Regions from separate parts of the Pelagibaculum spongiae genome, predicted to be linked through region 2. Evidence: predicted binding sites of a transcription regulator. Region 2 holds the regulator's gene; the other holds the start of a gene.
The links. The regulator FNR, encoded in region 2, switches genes on or off when oxygen is low (the NO sensors DNR and NnrR bind a similar motif). The targets are predictions, from matches to a motif close to TTGATNTANATCAA.
Positions count from the first base shown of each region.

Region 1: a site for FNR is predicted at 2,602-2,615, ahead of DC094_RS16950 (multiheme c-type cytochrome). Genes of this name have one in related genera too.

Region 1 covers NZ_QDDL01000008.1:176,190-183,916, forward strand. The annotation lists gene DC094_RS16940 (hypothetical protein) at 1-266, opposite strand, end outside; gene DC094_RS16945 (NapC/NirT family cytochrome c) at 368-946, opposite strand; gene DC094_RS16950 (multiheme c-type cytochrome) at 1,011-2,447, opposite strand; gene DC094_RS16955 (diacylglycerol/lipid kinase family protein) at 2,975-3,892, opposite strand; gene DC094_RS16960 (patatin-like phospholipase family protein) at 3,997-5,079, opposite strand; gene DC094_RS16965 (hypothetical protein) at 5,311-6,003, shown strand; gene DC094_RS16970 (hypothetical protein) at 6,005-6,793, opposite strand; gene DC094_RS16975 (DUF2878 domain-containing protein) at 6,800-7,339, opposite strand; gene DC094_RS16980 (SAM-dependent methyltransferase) at 7,339-7,727, opposite strand, start outside.
Region 2 covers NZ_QDDL01000002.1:479,603-487,329, forward strand. The annotation lists gene DC094_RS08110 (GspE/PulE family protein) at 1-890, opposite strand, end outside; gene DC094_RS08115 (PaaI family thioesterase) at 953-1,372, opposite strand; gene DC094_RS08120 (acetate/propionate family kinase) at 1,421-2,578, opposite strand; gene DC094_RS08125 (bifunctional enoyl-CoA hydratase/phosphate acetyltransferase) at 2,631-3,566, opposite strand; gene fnr (fumarate/nitrate reduction transcriptional regulator Fnr) at 3,863-4,600, opposite strand; gene hemN (oxygen-independent coproporphyrinogen III oxidase) at 5,128-6,531, opposite strand; gene aroF (3-deoxy-7-phosphoheptulonate synthase) at 7,282-7,727, shown strand, end outside.

The DNA of each region.
Region 1 (7,727 bases), on a different contig from region 2:
GATGGTGTTTTGTCTAAGTTAAGAAGTATTTTGATAAAAGTATTGATTGATCCGTCTGAGTCATCATCAATAGCGATTAAAAAAAAGTCCTTATTTTCATTTATTGCTAACCAGAAATAAGCAAGACCACAGAATCCTAAGTGAAACGCTGCATATATCGGGCTAACACCGCGAGGCTTTTGATATATTCGTTCAGGGATATCTTGTAGAAGTATTGTGCCATTGTTTTCGAGGCAAATTTTTTGAAGTTCTTGTTGCAAGTCCATAACTGGTTCTTGTTATTTATATTGTAATTAGTATAGAAATAAAAAAAGCGATAGCCCGAGAGCTATCGCTTTTTGTTCTAACAAGTGTTGCAAGAAGATACTTAGAACTTGGTAGGCCTGTTGTGTGCGATGCCATAGTGGCAATCAACACAAGACTCTCCATTTTCTTCCCACTTCACAGGATCATGTGCTCTGCTAGCGCGGCCAGGCTGCGCTGCCAGATCCATTTTGCTTTGATCATGGCACTTCTGACAGGTTGCTGATTTTTGCTCTTGCATGTCTTTCCAAACATGTTCAGCCAATCTCAGGCGATGCTCCTGTTCGAAGTTCTCGAGATTAATCTCTTTTACCCAATATTTTTTGTAGATGTCTTTGATCCCCGAAGTGATCTTGACTTCCATTTTTTCAAAAAATGGCTCGGGTACATGACAGTCAGCACAGGTAGCAACTACGCCGTGGACATTCTTGTAGTGAATTGACTCCTGATATTCCTCAACGACCGTATCCATTCCGATATGACAACCGAAACAGAATTCGTTAGTGCTGGAGTAATGCAGAGATGCGTTAAATGCACCCCAACCAGCGGCACCAACAGCCAGGAACAGGAAACCACCCAAGGGTATCCCTAGCAATAACTTCAACCCGGGCTTTTGCCAGAGCTTTTCCCATAATTTTTTCATCAGCTTTACCTGATTGATTTAGGAAATCCCTGCCACTGCAATGAAGCAGTGGCAGAGCGAAGTTTTACTGTGCGTAACGCTTCTGGAACTCAGCTTGTGCCTTTTTACGAGCAGCTTTCACTGCTTCAGGCTCTTTACCGGAGAACCAAGCATGCTCTGGACGAGATAATATCTCTTCCAGTAGTGCATTACCGCGCTTGGCGATGTCGTGCTTGCCATCGTGCTCAGCCTTTTCGATGAATTCCCGGTACTCAGGAACCAGTTCAGTGTAGAAGGCTTCGGCCACTTCAAACATGCCATGCCATTGCACATAGTCAGGTGCACCCATCGCTGCGCCCATACGTGCGCGACGACCTTGGTGATGCCACAGGTAGAACCAAGTCCACTCGATTTTTTCATCAAAACCTGTGTCAGTCCTCAGACCTTCATCTTTTAGGAACTTCATCATGCTAACGCCAGGCTTGGCGAATTTATCGTTGTAAAGAGTTACGACACCATCAAACTGAACGTAGAAGTTCTCTACCCAGCTTGAAGTGTGACATGCAGAACATACGTTCTTCATATCTTTACGACGATGTTCCCAAGACTTCACTTTGCCACGCTTTTTAGCATCAATTTTTTCTGATACGGGTGGGCGTAATGTCCAGGAAATTCGATCGCCAACATCATGGGTCAGTGGTAAATCTTTAGTTCCAGACATATGACAGGTCGCACAAGTAGGTGCTGCATCGTAGTCCTCGCCAACAATCCACTTGGCCGAATCCAAATTCATATCGTCTACGTTGCCGTAGAAAGCGATACCGTGCTTGGACTCTTCATAGATTTCTTTCTGAGGATGGTCAGGACCTAGGTGGCACTTGCCACATGCTTCAGGACGACGTGCTTGAACAATGTCAAACTCGTGGCGCTGGTGACATGCATTACAAGAACCCTCAGATCCGTCCGGATTAATCCGGCCGATACCTGAGTTAGGCCATGTTGCAGGATCTAAATCGCCATTCTCCAGAACCTTAACTACCGAACCGTGGCACTGGCCACAGCCGCTAACTGCGACAGGAGATGCGCCGTTCAGAATCAATTTACCTTCAACTACTTCAGCAAGCATGTTATCCAAAGAACCTAGGATACGACCGGCTTTAGCATGATGAGATTGAGAGAACTGTTCAGCTTCACGATCGTGGCATTGGCCACAGTCTTTAGGTGAAACCACAACGGAGATATTGAAGCCTTCATGTTTGATGGCATCTTTATCTGTTGGGTTGGCTTGGTGGCACTCGTAACAACCTACGTTTGCACCATAGTGCTTGGACTCACCCCATTGCTGGAATAATCCACGGTTTTGATCTTTGTGACACGCTGCGCATTCTTGGCTTTCAGGAGAAAGTACTTCGAATGCCTTAAGGTTATGAGCCTTGGGTGCAGCCGCTGCTTGACCAGCAAAAATTACACTGGTCATCAGGATCACACCGCTAGCTAACCAGCGCCATATCGACGATTTCATTTTAATGCCCCTCGCATTAATGATTGGACGATTGCTTATGTAAAACTGCAGGCGAGTAATAAACCTGGGGTATTGCTGAAACTGAGTTAAAAGTATTATTTGTTGTGCTGGTTTAGATGTTAATCCAACAGCAAAAATAAGGGATTACAAAAAATTGACTCAAATCAATTTTACTAGTCTTAGGGGGAACTTTTTTAATAATGACTGGCATCAGTCAAACGCCAAGGCGGCGAATGAGAATCATTCTACGAAGAGTGTACTCAGATTAAATAAAATTCAAAAAAAACTTGCTAAAGCTTTGTTTCTAATTAACTCAATATGCGGCAGTGTCATTTGAATGCGGACTTCATGGATTCATCTATTTCGCCCAGACAAAGATCAATTTAATCTGAATCTTTTGCCAGTCAATGTCAGAATGACAGAAGTTAAGTTGAGCTAGAAAAATACTAGGCTAGTTTCGAAGCAGGCAACAATGTATAGAACAAAAAGTGCATGCAACAAATGGTTTGTCGCATGCAGGCAATCTTTTAGATTTTCACTAATAGCTGAATGGGCGTTGCTTCAATTTCGACAGTAACTGGTAATCGGGTAATGATATCTCCATCAGCTTGAACCGGTGCTGAATCGTAAGATAGGTTGAGCTCTTTAATAGAAAGTTTCTTCACATCCTGTGTTTCAACCCCCGGCATATATTCGATCAACCCCAAAGGTAGTGCTGCCATCCAGAGCAATTGCATGGCTAAAGCTTTTATCGGGGAATCGTATTTTTGAAAAGCCAAGAGATGTAGCACCGACTTTTGCCAGTCACCGGCTTCGGCAATGGTAAATTTTCCGCCATAGTAGCGACCGAGTGAAATAATTAAAGTGCTACAAATGTGTCGATCAGTGCTGCCAGCAACCTGATATTGCCAAGTGTTACTTAAAGACCTTGGCAGTTGCTTCAACATGGCTGAGATATAAGCCAGTTTGCCGTGTTTCTTCTTTAAGTTGAGATCGACCGTATCGATTGACTGAGCATCCACTCCAACACTCATCACCTGGCCGAAACGTGTTTTATGACCACTATCATCGGTAACTATTGCTGGATAAAAAGGTGCCAAACCGCCTCTTGCTAAAGTCTGTGCGACACCGCTAGCAGATTCTGGCATTCGAATATTTTTGGCCATCACGTTAGCAGTGCCCAATGGAATAATTGCCATCGGGTTAGCTTTTCCGATCAAACCATTAAGTACTTCATTGATGGTGCCATCACCACCGGCTGCTACTACAACGGTTTCTTCCGGCAATGGTGTTTTTTGCAAATATCGAGTGGCATCACCTGCTGCTTTAGTTGGATATAGCTCCAGTGAAATTGCCTCTCCACCCAATGCACAAAGTACTTTTTCCAACCGAGCCTTGCTTTTTGGGCCCGCAGTCGGGTTATGAATAATTAACAGATGTCTCATAGGGTGGTGGGTCAACCAATAGTAGAATTACCAATAAGGATACAGGCTTGAGACTGAAATACAGTCTCAAGCAAATCAGTTTTATCTGATTTGTGACTAAAAGGTTAGGCGGCAGGAATTAACTGAACGTGATCGCGGATTTTGCCGCTAATGACGGCTTCCATAAACTGATCGCCCAGCTGATGGCTTCGCTGCTGAGTGGTATTCCAGAACTTCACTCGATCATCGTACTGATGGATCATGGCTTTGAAGTCTTTGCGGTCAGGAATACGCTGATAGGGTAGTTTTTCAACAAAACTACGCGAAGGTGCCAGCAGCACTACATTATCCAACTCAGGAATATGATGATGCAAATGGCGTTTTTTAAACTTTTTATCAAACCAGGTTGGGATAAAATAGTCATAAAAATGTGGGTAGAGCGCTAATCGATCATCGCCGGGTAGGAAATTCATCAGTGGATGATAATCGAGCAAGCCACCATCGCGGTATAAACCTACTGGTGCGCCTGGAATATTTTCCACCGCAGGTAGCATATAAGGAATTGAACCTGCAGCTAGCACTACCTTTTGCATGTTTTGTTCGCTTAATGCGACATGGTTGCAAGCAATACCATCGCTGGCAGAAAGCCCCGGCAGGCTGCGAGGATCATGAAATACATAGCGTTCAATGTAGGGTTTTAAATATTGGCGGCCAGCGAAATTTCGCATAAAACCACCAGCCATTCCGCGAACAATTCCTGCGGTAGAATCCGTAGCAAAACCGCCCAATGAACGCATAATGCCGCAGCTGTAGCGTAAGTTTGGGTTGCTGATGATTTCCTGTTCGCTTCCTGCTGGTAAGAACGATTCGATAATTTGATTGGCACCCACCAGCACATCATTTTTACTGGTTTTTTTGGTAAAACGCTGTTGGGTATAAACTTCGGCTAGTTGTTCCATCGCAGCAATTGGGTCTGTTCTGGATGCTGCAGCGAGTTTCCAGGCACCAATAGACGTGCCGTAAAGCGTTACTGGGCGCTCAAGATCTTTTAGCCAGTGGCCAAAAATAGCGCAATCCAGCCCATAAATTGCCAGCCATTTGGCAGCACCGGATGCGCCAATAACGGCGCCAATATCCTGAGCGGATAACCCGCCATCCTTAATTTTTTGGTAAGCGGTTTTACCCGCCAGAATGGTCAAATCTGTCATAGATACACAAGCTAGAAAGCTTGAACTCCCACCAAGTTAAATGATTATTGTAACCAACCGATCGGTCGGTTTTTCTGCAAGGATACTGGGGGTAGCCATCTCCTTGCAATCTATATGTCTTATAGAAGTATTTACTGAGTCAGATTGGGGTATTGCAGAGCGGGTGCGCTATGTTGATTTTAATGTCAGTTGCTGCCAAGTTTAAGTGGATTTCAACAATTATCTAACATTATGCTCAAAGCTAGTTTTGTTCATTATTCTAAGTTTAGCTCTCCTGCTGAATGGATTTCACTGAGTGGAAAACATCAAAGAATGAACTTCGCTTTTATGCCTGTTTGGAGTAAAAAAAAGCATAAAGTTGGAGGGGTTTCTAAAATTTCACTGTCATCACGCACGGTTTCTTTAGTAAAGAATCCATGGGGTTATGAGCATATCTTGGGGGCAAAAGTAGAATATGCAATTGCTGCGATGAGAGAAATATCTGAAGTTGAAATCAGTAATCCAATTGAAATTGAGGCTGAAAGTGAAAGTGATAAGCCGACTAGAAAAGTAATCAATCGCATTTTTTTAAATATTCGTTCTTTAGAAAAAAAATCTAATCCGTTAATTGCTGTAGCAGAAAGGGTGACTGCATACAATGCATTCGACATACCATTTACTGCAGCAAAAACAGTGCTTCAGCTTGGGCTGACAGTGAATAAAATCCAGAGAGATTTCGGATTGCTTAATCCAAGAATCAGACTGACTCTAACTTCTTACAAGCAAGATGACACGATCATGGTTATTGAACGTGAATTTTTTACTTTTGGCGATTTAGCAGACATCATTGAAAAATTATCTCAAAAAAAACGAAGTCATAATGACATTCGATTGCTATTGGATGAATTGATTAGAAATGGAGTTAATATTATTTCAGCTATTTAAATCATCGGTGCTGGTAAGTAATAAAAACCATTGGTGATTCGCTATCTATGACTAAATTACTAGGTCCTAAATAGGTAGATAATTTTTTGTTTTCATTATATCCAACCATTAAATCTGGCGCTAAAACGCTCAACCAAAATGAATCGGGCTTAATTTGTAAGCATAAGGCGACATTCAACTGCGTGGAATTTCTTTGGCATTTAGTATTAGCAATTTTAGATATATTGACTGATAGCCAGTCAGCAGCTGGCATGAGTAATAGCTGTGCCGTAACGGTTTGCCGTTGAAGCTTTAACCAGTATGTTCTAATAAATGCGTCAAAACCCGCATCAATAATTGATCCTTTTTTTGCGATCAGCTGTGTGCTTTGACTGTTAGAGTTTTTCTTAACCAAAACAGAGATGTTTTTTTTCTGATTGCTTGCTTCAACAGATGGTGCGGTAACCGATACCAGCTCGGAGAACGACTGTCTGGCATATTTTATTTTGTAAGACACCAAACCTACGGGTTGAAAATAGCGAATATGTTTTGTCGCTAATAGTGAGAAATCATTATTTAGATAGGTTACATTATGCAAATTTTTTCCGGCAAGATTGCCAGAAACCAAGTCAAGGTAATCGTGATATTCATAATAAAGTAGCTGTCCGTCAAGATCTCTAGCGGTGCCTTTCACATCGAAATCATCTGGAGGCGCCATATTTTTTAAAGTTTCTGCTTGCGATAAAGGAGTGGCTAGTAAAAAAAATATAAAAAATAGTATTTTATTCGAACATAAATTAAATACCCCCATGTTCAACTATCTCCTTTTTAAATAATAATGCAGTAATAAAAAGCCAATCGGCCAACTGACAGATAATAGCCATGGCATGGGAGGCGATAACACTACAGCTCCGAGCTTAGCGCCTGCAAGGTAGTTGGCTGGCCCAGCAATTAACACCAGAGAACATAATAAAAAGGGTCGCTTTACTAATGCATTGAATGAATGCAAAAGGGTGGTAGCAAATAATAGCCACAGAAAAAATAGCCAGGTTGGAGGGAAAGTTAGGCTGCTGAGATAGCTCGATGTGCTGTTGGTTTGAAACTGCATATAACCCAAAGCAGTCAGGATAAAATCATGACAGTAACCGATCGCTCCAAACAAAAAAATTATTATCCATTCTTGTTTATCGTGACTGATAAAAATCCAATGTAGCAGCAGTCCAAACCCAAGAATTAGAACGGCCAATTGATTATGTAAAAAAACTGCAGCAAACCATCCCAACTGAAAAACAAGCGCATTGAAAACGTTTGCCTTCCAGCCAGACATCTGGGTTTCAGTGGGCCGAAGAAGATGCATTAATCGAGCCACTTCTTATCGCCAGCATGTCGCTTGCGACCTGGTGCTGCTAGCAGTAATTGGTAAGTGTCAGTGTGCCTTTCTAGAAATCCGCCTTCGCAATAACCTAAATAAAATAACCAGCGATTAATAAAACTTTGATCAAAACCGAGCTGTTTCACCTGCTCAATATTTTCTAAAAAACGTTTTCGCCATTCACTTAAAGTTTTAGCGTAATGCTGACCAATCGAATGTGCATCGACAATGGCTAACTGACTAGTTTTGGTTAGGCCTTGGCTGATCCGAGTAATTGATGGTAGCGCACCACCTGGAAAAATATAGCGTTGGATAAAATCTACAGAGTTCTTTGCCTGATGGTAACGTTGATCGAGAATAGTGATTGCTTGAA
Region 2 (7,727 bases):
TGTTGTGTTTCATGATCGGTTGGATCTGCCATTGCAATAATTAAGCGTTCATTATGATGCATGATCGGTATTAGGTGGTGTTCAGAAACAAAAGATTCGTCTAACAAACCAGTGGCACTAGTACTAATAGGAAAATGCTTCAGTGAAACAAATGGAAGGCCTAGGTTAGCCGCAAGCGCCTGATGAACCGGAACGCTATCTACCATTTTTTTGTCTAATAAAATCTCACCCAACCGCCGATGTAATTGACCCGTTTCATCTTCCTGAGTTTGTAACAGCAATGCATTTCTAAGCTCATCATTAGTTAATCGACCCGCTTCTAACAACAATGCGCCCAAAGGCTTGCCTGGCTGCTGCAAACCAAAATCCAAAGCAGAAATTAATTGATCGGGTAATGTAATAATTTCCTGAGAGTCAATCGAGGAACCTTTGTTCGGATTATTATCAACTAGGCTAAAATCTCGAATCACTGAACGAGGAATAAAACCTCTAAAAACTTTATCATCACGAATATGAAAAACATGCAGACAAGACTCTTCATCAAGCGCACGTAAAATTGGTCCGGTATATCTTTGCCCATCTCGAAAAACCAAATGTAATGTTTTTCTTGGCTCTTGATCAAGGTCGCCACTTTCAGGTGGTAGCAAGCTTTGCTCAAACAATAAGCTTCGTATTTCAGAGAAACTTAATCGATAATTTTCTTCTTGATAAATTAATGATATTTGTTTCATGCTGAAGTCGATTGATACAAGCTTCGCTTTAAAAGGCGATTGAATGGTGCAACCGTTCATTCCCAACACAGTAATTGATGCATGCAGCAATGGCACATCAGTTCCGAGTTCAGCAGGTGCTGCTGGCCAAGCCATTGCCAGATCAGTTTGATCATTCATATAACGGGTTCCCATAGTTGATTTCAACAGTATAGGAGGCAACCCGCCAAGCCGAGTAAAGGTTAGGTTTTTGGTGATCGAGACAGCCGATAAGACAGCGCTTGAATATTCGCCATCAACTGACCATTTTGATCCTTCACTTCAGTTATATAGGTGTTAATTCTATTGTGATCGCTGATCCGTCGGCATTCAGCAACCAGCTTGCCTGCTGAGGTATTGGCCAAATAGTTGATTGAGACTTGCAAGCCAACTCCATTACTTGCCGTCGAATTACACGCATGAGCTAACGCAAAGTCAGCTAAAGCAAAGATCGCTCCACCATGAACTGCTCCAAAGTGATTTTTGTGATGCGGCGCAACCTGCATTGATACTCGCGCATACTCACAAGCAACTGACTCCAGCTCAAACTGATTATGTATCGCAAAAGGATCATCACCGTAAAATGGATTTTCTGCTACCGATGGCACCGTATTATTTTTCATAGAAATCACCAACGTTGTAATTTTTTACATGATAACCAGCGGGATAATTTAAGTCACTTGCTGAACCATCGATAACGCTTCATTGCATTTAATAACTTTCAACTGAACCTTACTGTTTGTTGCCGCAATATCGTATTGGCCAGTTTTATTTGAGTCCTGATCTACCACCACACCAAACCATTTAAGCTTGTTGCAAATTTTATCTCGAATCTGAGGAATATTTTCACCAATGCCGCCGGTAAATACCAAAGTATCTAAGCCATTTAAAGCCGGTAGAAGCGCTGCAATCTCTCGAACAACCTGAAATATAAAATGATCAATCGCCAATCGGCAGCGTTCATTATCTACTTCAAATAAACTGTTAATATCAGCACCAATACCTGACAGAGCAGACCAGCCGGAGTCTTTAAATAACATTTTTTCTAATTGATTCGCGCTATAGCCATCAGTTAGTAGTTTAAGAATAATACCTGCATCTAAACGCCCCGCCCTAGTCGACATTACCGGCCCTTCAAGGGCGGAAAAGCCCATACTGAAATCCTGACTCTGCCCTTGATGAATCGCACACACACTCACACCACTGCCTAAATGGGCAATAATAACTCGCTGGTTAAATTGTTCCGGCTGCTTATCACAGAGCTGTTTATACACATGTTGATATGACAATCCATGGAAACCATAACGGCGAATGCCTTGTGCACGAATCGATTCAGGTAAGGCATAGATTGTTTTGTAGCTAGGCATATTCTGGTGAAACGCAGTATCAAAGCAGGCATATTGGTCGATATCTTTAGGCAGAATCCCTTGAAATAACCGAATCACTTCAAGCGCTGGCGGCTGGTGCAAAGGCGCTAAAACAGATAACTCGGTTAAATCTGAAAAAACTTGGTTATCAATTTTCACTGCCTGAAAATACTTTTCACCACCGTGAACAATTCGATGCACCAATCGATCGGGTAATAAATCAGCTTGTGTTAATTGCTGCCACACCAAAGTAAGCAGTTGCTTAAGCGGTGTGCTTTCTGGAAATGTTGTCACTTGTGGTTGTAGTAGGCATTCAGAATTTACTTCAGTTTTCAGTTGAATCGATGAATTATTTAAACCGTTAATGGTGATTTTCACCAATCGTTCAGGTACTTCATCGTAAGACCGATACAAGCTAATTTTAAGGCTTGATGAGCCAACATTTAACGCAAGAATTTCCATAGTGTTTCTATTTATTTTTATGATGATTATTGTTTATGAAAAATTCATATATTTAGAACTGATCTTGTTTATAACGGCTAACTAAGCTTGCTACTGCACAAGAATAAATTCTGGTTTGCAGGCTATCAGAACGACTGGTTAAAATAATCGGCACCCGAGCACCCATCACCAAACCGGCAGACTGAGCACCACCCAAATAACACAACTGCTTGGCTAGAATATTACCGGCCTCTAGATCTGGGACTAACAAAATATCCGGCTCACCAGCAACGGGGGACTGAATGCCTTTAATTTGTGCTGCCTTGGCAGAAATTGCATTATCAAATGCCAGTGGGCCGTCGACAATAGCACCAGTAATTTGCCCGCGATCTGACATTTTACAAAGTGCTGCTGCATCAATTGTTGCAGGCATACTGGGTTTTACTTTTTCAACAGCAGCCAGAATGGCAACTTTAGGTTGCAACAGGCCAATGCCCGCTGCTAGATCAATCGCATTTTGTAAAATATCTCGCTTAACTGCTAAATCTGGCAAAATATTAATCGCAGCATCGGTGACCAGTAATAGCTTGTGGTAATGCTCAGCCTGCAACACAAAAACATGGCTAACACGGCGATCGGTACGAATCCCTAGCTGTTTGTGAACCACCGCCCCCATTAACTCAGCCGTCGCCAAGCTGCCTTTCATTAATGCTTGGACCTTTTGCTCTCGTGCTAAAGCAACAGCAATTTCCGCTGAAGCATGGCTGTGCTCGCAGTCAATAATTTCAAACCCACTAATGTCCAGATCAAACGATTCTGCAATCTGCAGCATTCGATCTTTAGGACCGACCATAATCGGCTCTATCAGACCAGCCTTAGCAGCTTCGACCGCAGCTTCTAGCGAATATTTCTTCATTGGATGTACTACCGCAACCTTCAGCGGCGGATTACTTGCTGCTTTTTTTAACAGCACATCCAAAGTAGATGAGACTGGCTCTGAAATTTCCATATTTCGCCTTTATTATTGTTTTTACGAAAAGAATGAACATCATTTGCCGATTTTGTCGTGAAATGAACAAAAAAGAAAGTTTCATAACAAAATGTCATATAACTTTCTTTTAGCAACACCACAGTAACCATCACAGTTAAGAGTGTCCAAACTTGTTGCGGCAACATCGATGCTTGTTTACGAAATACATTTGGAAATAACAAAAAAAACCCGCGATCATTTCTGATCGCGGGTTTTAATTTTTCAACAATTTCAGCAGGCCATCAAACAGATTAGTGTTTGATATTTAGCGTAAACTAGCCTTCTTGAATCGTCGCAATCTGGCACAGCTTCTGGTAATCGTTGATGCGTACTTCTTTGCTCTCAACCGCCAGAATACCTTGCTTTTGGAAACGGGTCAGAACACGACTTACCGTTTCAACTGCCAGACCTAAATAGTTGCCAATCTCAACACGTGTCATAGGTAAACGAAAAGCAGTAGTCGATAAACGACGACGCCCGTTACGCGTTGAAATACTTAACAATAATGAAGCGATACGTTCTTCAGCATTCTTCTTGGCTAACAGCATAATTAACTGCTGCTCTTCACGAATTTCCTTGCTCATCATCTGGAAGAAGTGACGCTGTAGACCAGGTAGTACTTTGGTTAGCTCTTCTAAACGGTTAAACGGAACTTCACAAACTGTTGTTGATTCAAGTGCCTTAGCAGAATTCACGTGATGGTTGGTATTGATGCCATCCATACCCATGATTTCACCCGGCAAATAGAAGCCGTTAATTTGTTCTTCACCAGACGGTGTAATTGAGTAGGTCTTGATAGCGCCGGTTCTAACAGCATAAATTGCTTTGAACTCGTCACCACTACGGAACAAGTGCTGACCTTTCTCAACGCGTTGTCCCTGTTTGATAATTTCGTCCAGCCGATCAAGGTCCTCTGCCTGGACAGCCAAAGGCAAACACAGGCTGCTTAAGCTGCAGTCACTGCAAGAAGCTTTAATCGTGCGGCAGGATCCTGCCTTATGAACTTCGGTCATTGCTAGCGCTCTCGTAATTCCAGGCGAATCCCCGATCCTAATAGCTTGTTTTTATTAATCAAATGAAACATTTGTTATTACACTGCTATCAGTGGTCTGCGGGTGAATCGCAGTCGCCGTTTCGAAAAACGGCTCGTTATGCATAAGTCCCTGATAATTAGATAGACAGCCGCCGCCAGAGTGACTTAAACAAGTATCAAAGCGGCCTGCCAATTACTGCGACCTCTCAACAACAATATTGGCTGGCTGAAAAACTGAATCGCAAAATCCTTTGCTATTCCAATGTAGTTTGTAGGATTGTAAACCACTGCCGTTCGTAACCGAACATGCAAAGGTATATTTTGACCGTGATCAAATTACTCGACATGATATAGATCATATTCTGGAGTATTGGCCGGAAGATTGTCAGCTAATGCTCAAAACAGTTAATCATTTCCGGCAGACGGCAATCAAAATAGAACAAAGGGCAAGCTTTAACCTCTCAATGTTTTGAGTGGTTAAAACTTGCCCTTATCGGTCGCTTTTTTTTAGATGATTTTTGAGTAAATAGTATCCTTAGTTGGGACCTGCTCACTCAAACGATTCATATTATATGAATCAAATGCCATGCAAATAGTTCGGATCAACAACCGGCCTTTATCGGTGACTTGAATCCGCTCTGAACGAATTTCCAGCAAACCATCTTGCTCCATACCACGCAGCAGTGCCAAAGACTCTGAAAAATGCTCAGCAAAGACGATGCCATACTTGCGCTCAACCTTGCCAATATCCAGCGAAAAATGACAAATCAGCTCGGTGATCACATGGCGACGCAATCGATCTTCATCAGTCAGTGCATAACCACGCTCAATCGCCAACTCACCTTTTGCAAGGTGCTCTTGGTAGGTTTCAATATTCTTACTGTTCTGGAAGTAAGTGTTATCAACCTTACTGATTGATGAACAACCCATCGCAATCATGTCAGTACCACCACAGGTTGAATAACCCTGGAAGTTGCGCTGCAGCTCACCGTTATTCTGTGCCTGACAAAGCGGATCTTCTGGACGAGCAAAATGGTCCATACCGATATATTGATAACCGGCATTGTTCAGTTGTTCGATTGATTGCTGCAAAATTTCTAGGCGAACTTCTGCCGATGGTAATTGCGATTCATCAATCTGTTTTTGCACCTTAAATAACTGAGGCAGATGCGCGTAATTGAACAAGGAAATTCGATCTGGGTTGAGATCAATGGTTTTTTCTATGGTAATCCGGTTGGTTTCTAAGGTTTGCAATGGCAAACCATAGATCAGGTCCATGCTCAAACCATGGAATTGGTTATCGCGAATCGCTTTAACTACGCCACGAACCATTTCTTCACTTTGAACCCGGTTGACCGCTTTTTGCACCGCCGGATCAAAGTCCTGAACTCCTAGGCTGATTCGGTTAAAACCAAGCCCACGCAATAGCGCAATGGAACCCGGACTGGATTCACGAGGATCCAATTCAATCGAATACTCACCGGTATCATCATTACGCAGATTGAAATGCTTACCTGTTTTATGCATTAACAAAGTCATTTCACTGGAATCGAGGAAGGTTGGCGTACCACCACCCCAGTGCAGCTGGATCACTTCACGGCTGTTATCATACAACTGACCTTGCATTTCGATCTCGCGCATCAGCTGCTGCAAATATGGCTCTGCACGGCGACGATTAGCGGTGATCACCTTATTGCAAGCACAGTAGTAACAAACCGTATTACAAAACGGGATATGGAAATACAGTGAAAGCGGGCGCGCACTAGCATTACTGCGACTAACAGCGGCCAGCATATCTTCCTGGCTAAAGTCTTCTCTAAACTGGATTGCAGTTGGATATGAAGTGTAACGCGGACCGTTGATGGTGTAGCGCTGAATCAGCTCACCATCCCATTGTATTTTGCAGCTCATGACTGGCTTGACTCCTCGTAAGCGTCCCTATTCGGATCGTGAGACATCTAAGGCTCGTTCCTGAAGCCTTCTATTTTGGCCGACAAATCTCATGGTTATATCACTTTGTTTACTTGACCTTGATGCAAATCAATCACTTGATTAAATTACAAATCAATCAACAACAAGCTTACCTAGCTTCTTCCATTGAAAAATTAATATTTTATGCTGCAAATCAGGATGTTAAACATCATCATTCTTGGGTTTAGCCACCAACCGTTAAATATCATAATTTTCATTAATGATATTCAATCATTAAAACAAAAGCTTATAACCAGAAAGAATCTTCACCTTTGGCTAGCGACTCATCACCGAATCACCAACAGACAATTAACTCAACTGATTAAAGCTGCATACTGCTTACAACCTGATCATCTGAAATACTGGTCTGCTCAAAGCAAGATTTTTGCAGAGTTTCACCTGATTCAATGATTCCTTTTTTATATTAATTTACCAAGCGCCAATCTTTTGTGGAATATGAAAAAGGTTGTGAAAGTTAGTTGACAGCTCACCGGAAATATCAGATAACTTCGCCAGATTTATTCAGGAATGTTGTATTACATGAACTTGTCCCACCAATATTTTTACTTTTTTGGTTGGTTTTGCTCCCATAGCGGGCGCGAAGGGATGGTTTGTGGTTAACATAAACTGAATTGAACAATTCCCGAAGCCCGCTCACTGAGCGGGCTTTTTTTTGCTTTGGAGAAAATCATGATCGTTGTATTAAAGCCTGGGGCAACCAAACAAAGTGCCCAGCCGCTGCTGAATAAAATTGACGCGGCCGGGCTGAAATCGCTTTATTTGCCAGGTGTCGAGCGAATCGTCTTGGGTGCTATTGGAGATGAGCGTATCCTTGCCTCACTGAATCTAGATGCGGATCCAATGGTCGAAAGTGTTAAGCCGATTCTCAGTCCATATAAATTGGTTAGTCGAGAAGCACACCCTTCATCTTCTATCGTAAAAATTGGCAATACCGAAGTCGGTGGTGACACCTTTACTGTTATCGGTGGCCCTTGCTCAATTGAAAGTCTCAATCAATCACTTGATATTGCCCGTGTGGTTAAAGATGCCGGCAGTCATGTCTTCCGTGGTGGTGCTTTTAAGCCTAGAACCAGCCCTTATGCCTTTCAGGGTTTAGGCGAAGAAGGTTTAAAAAT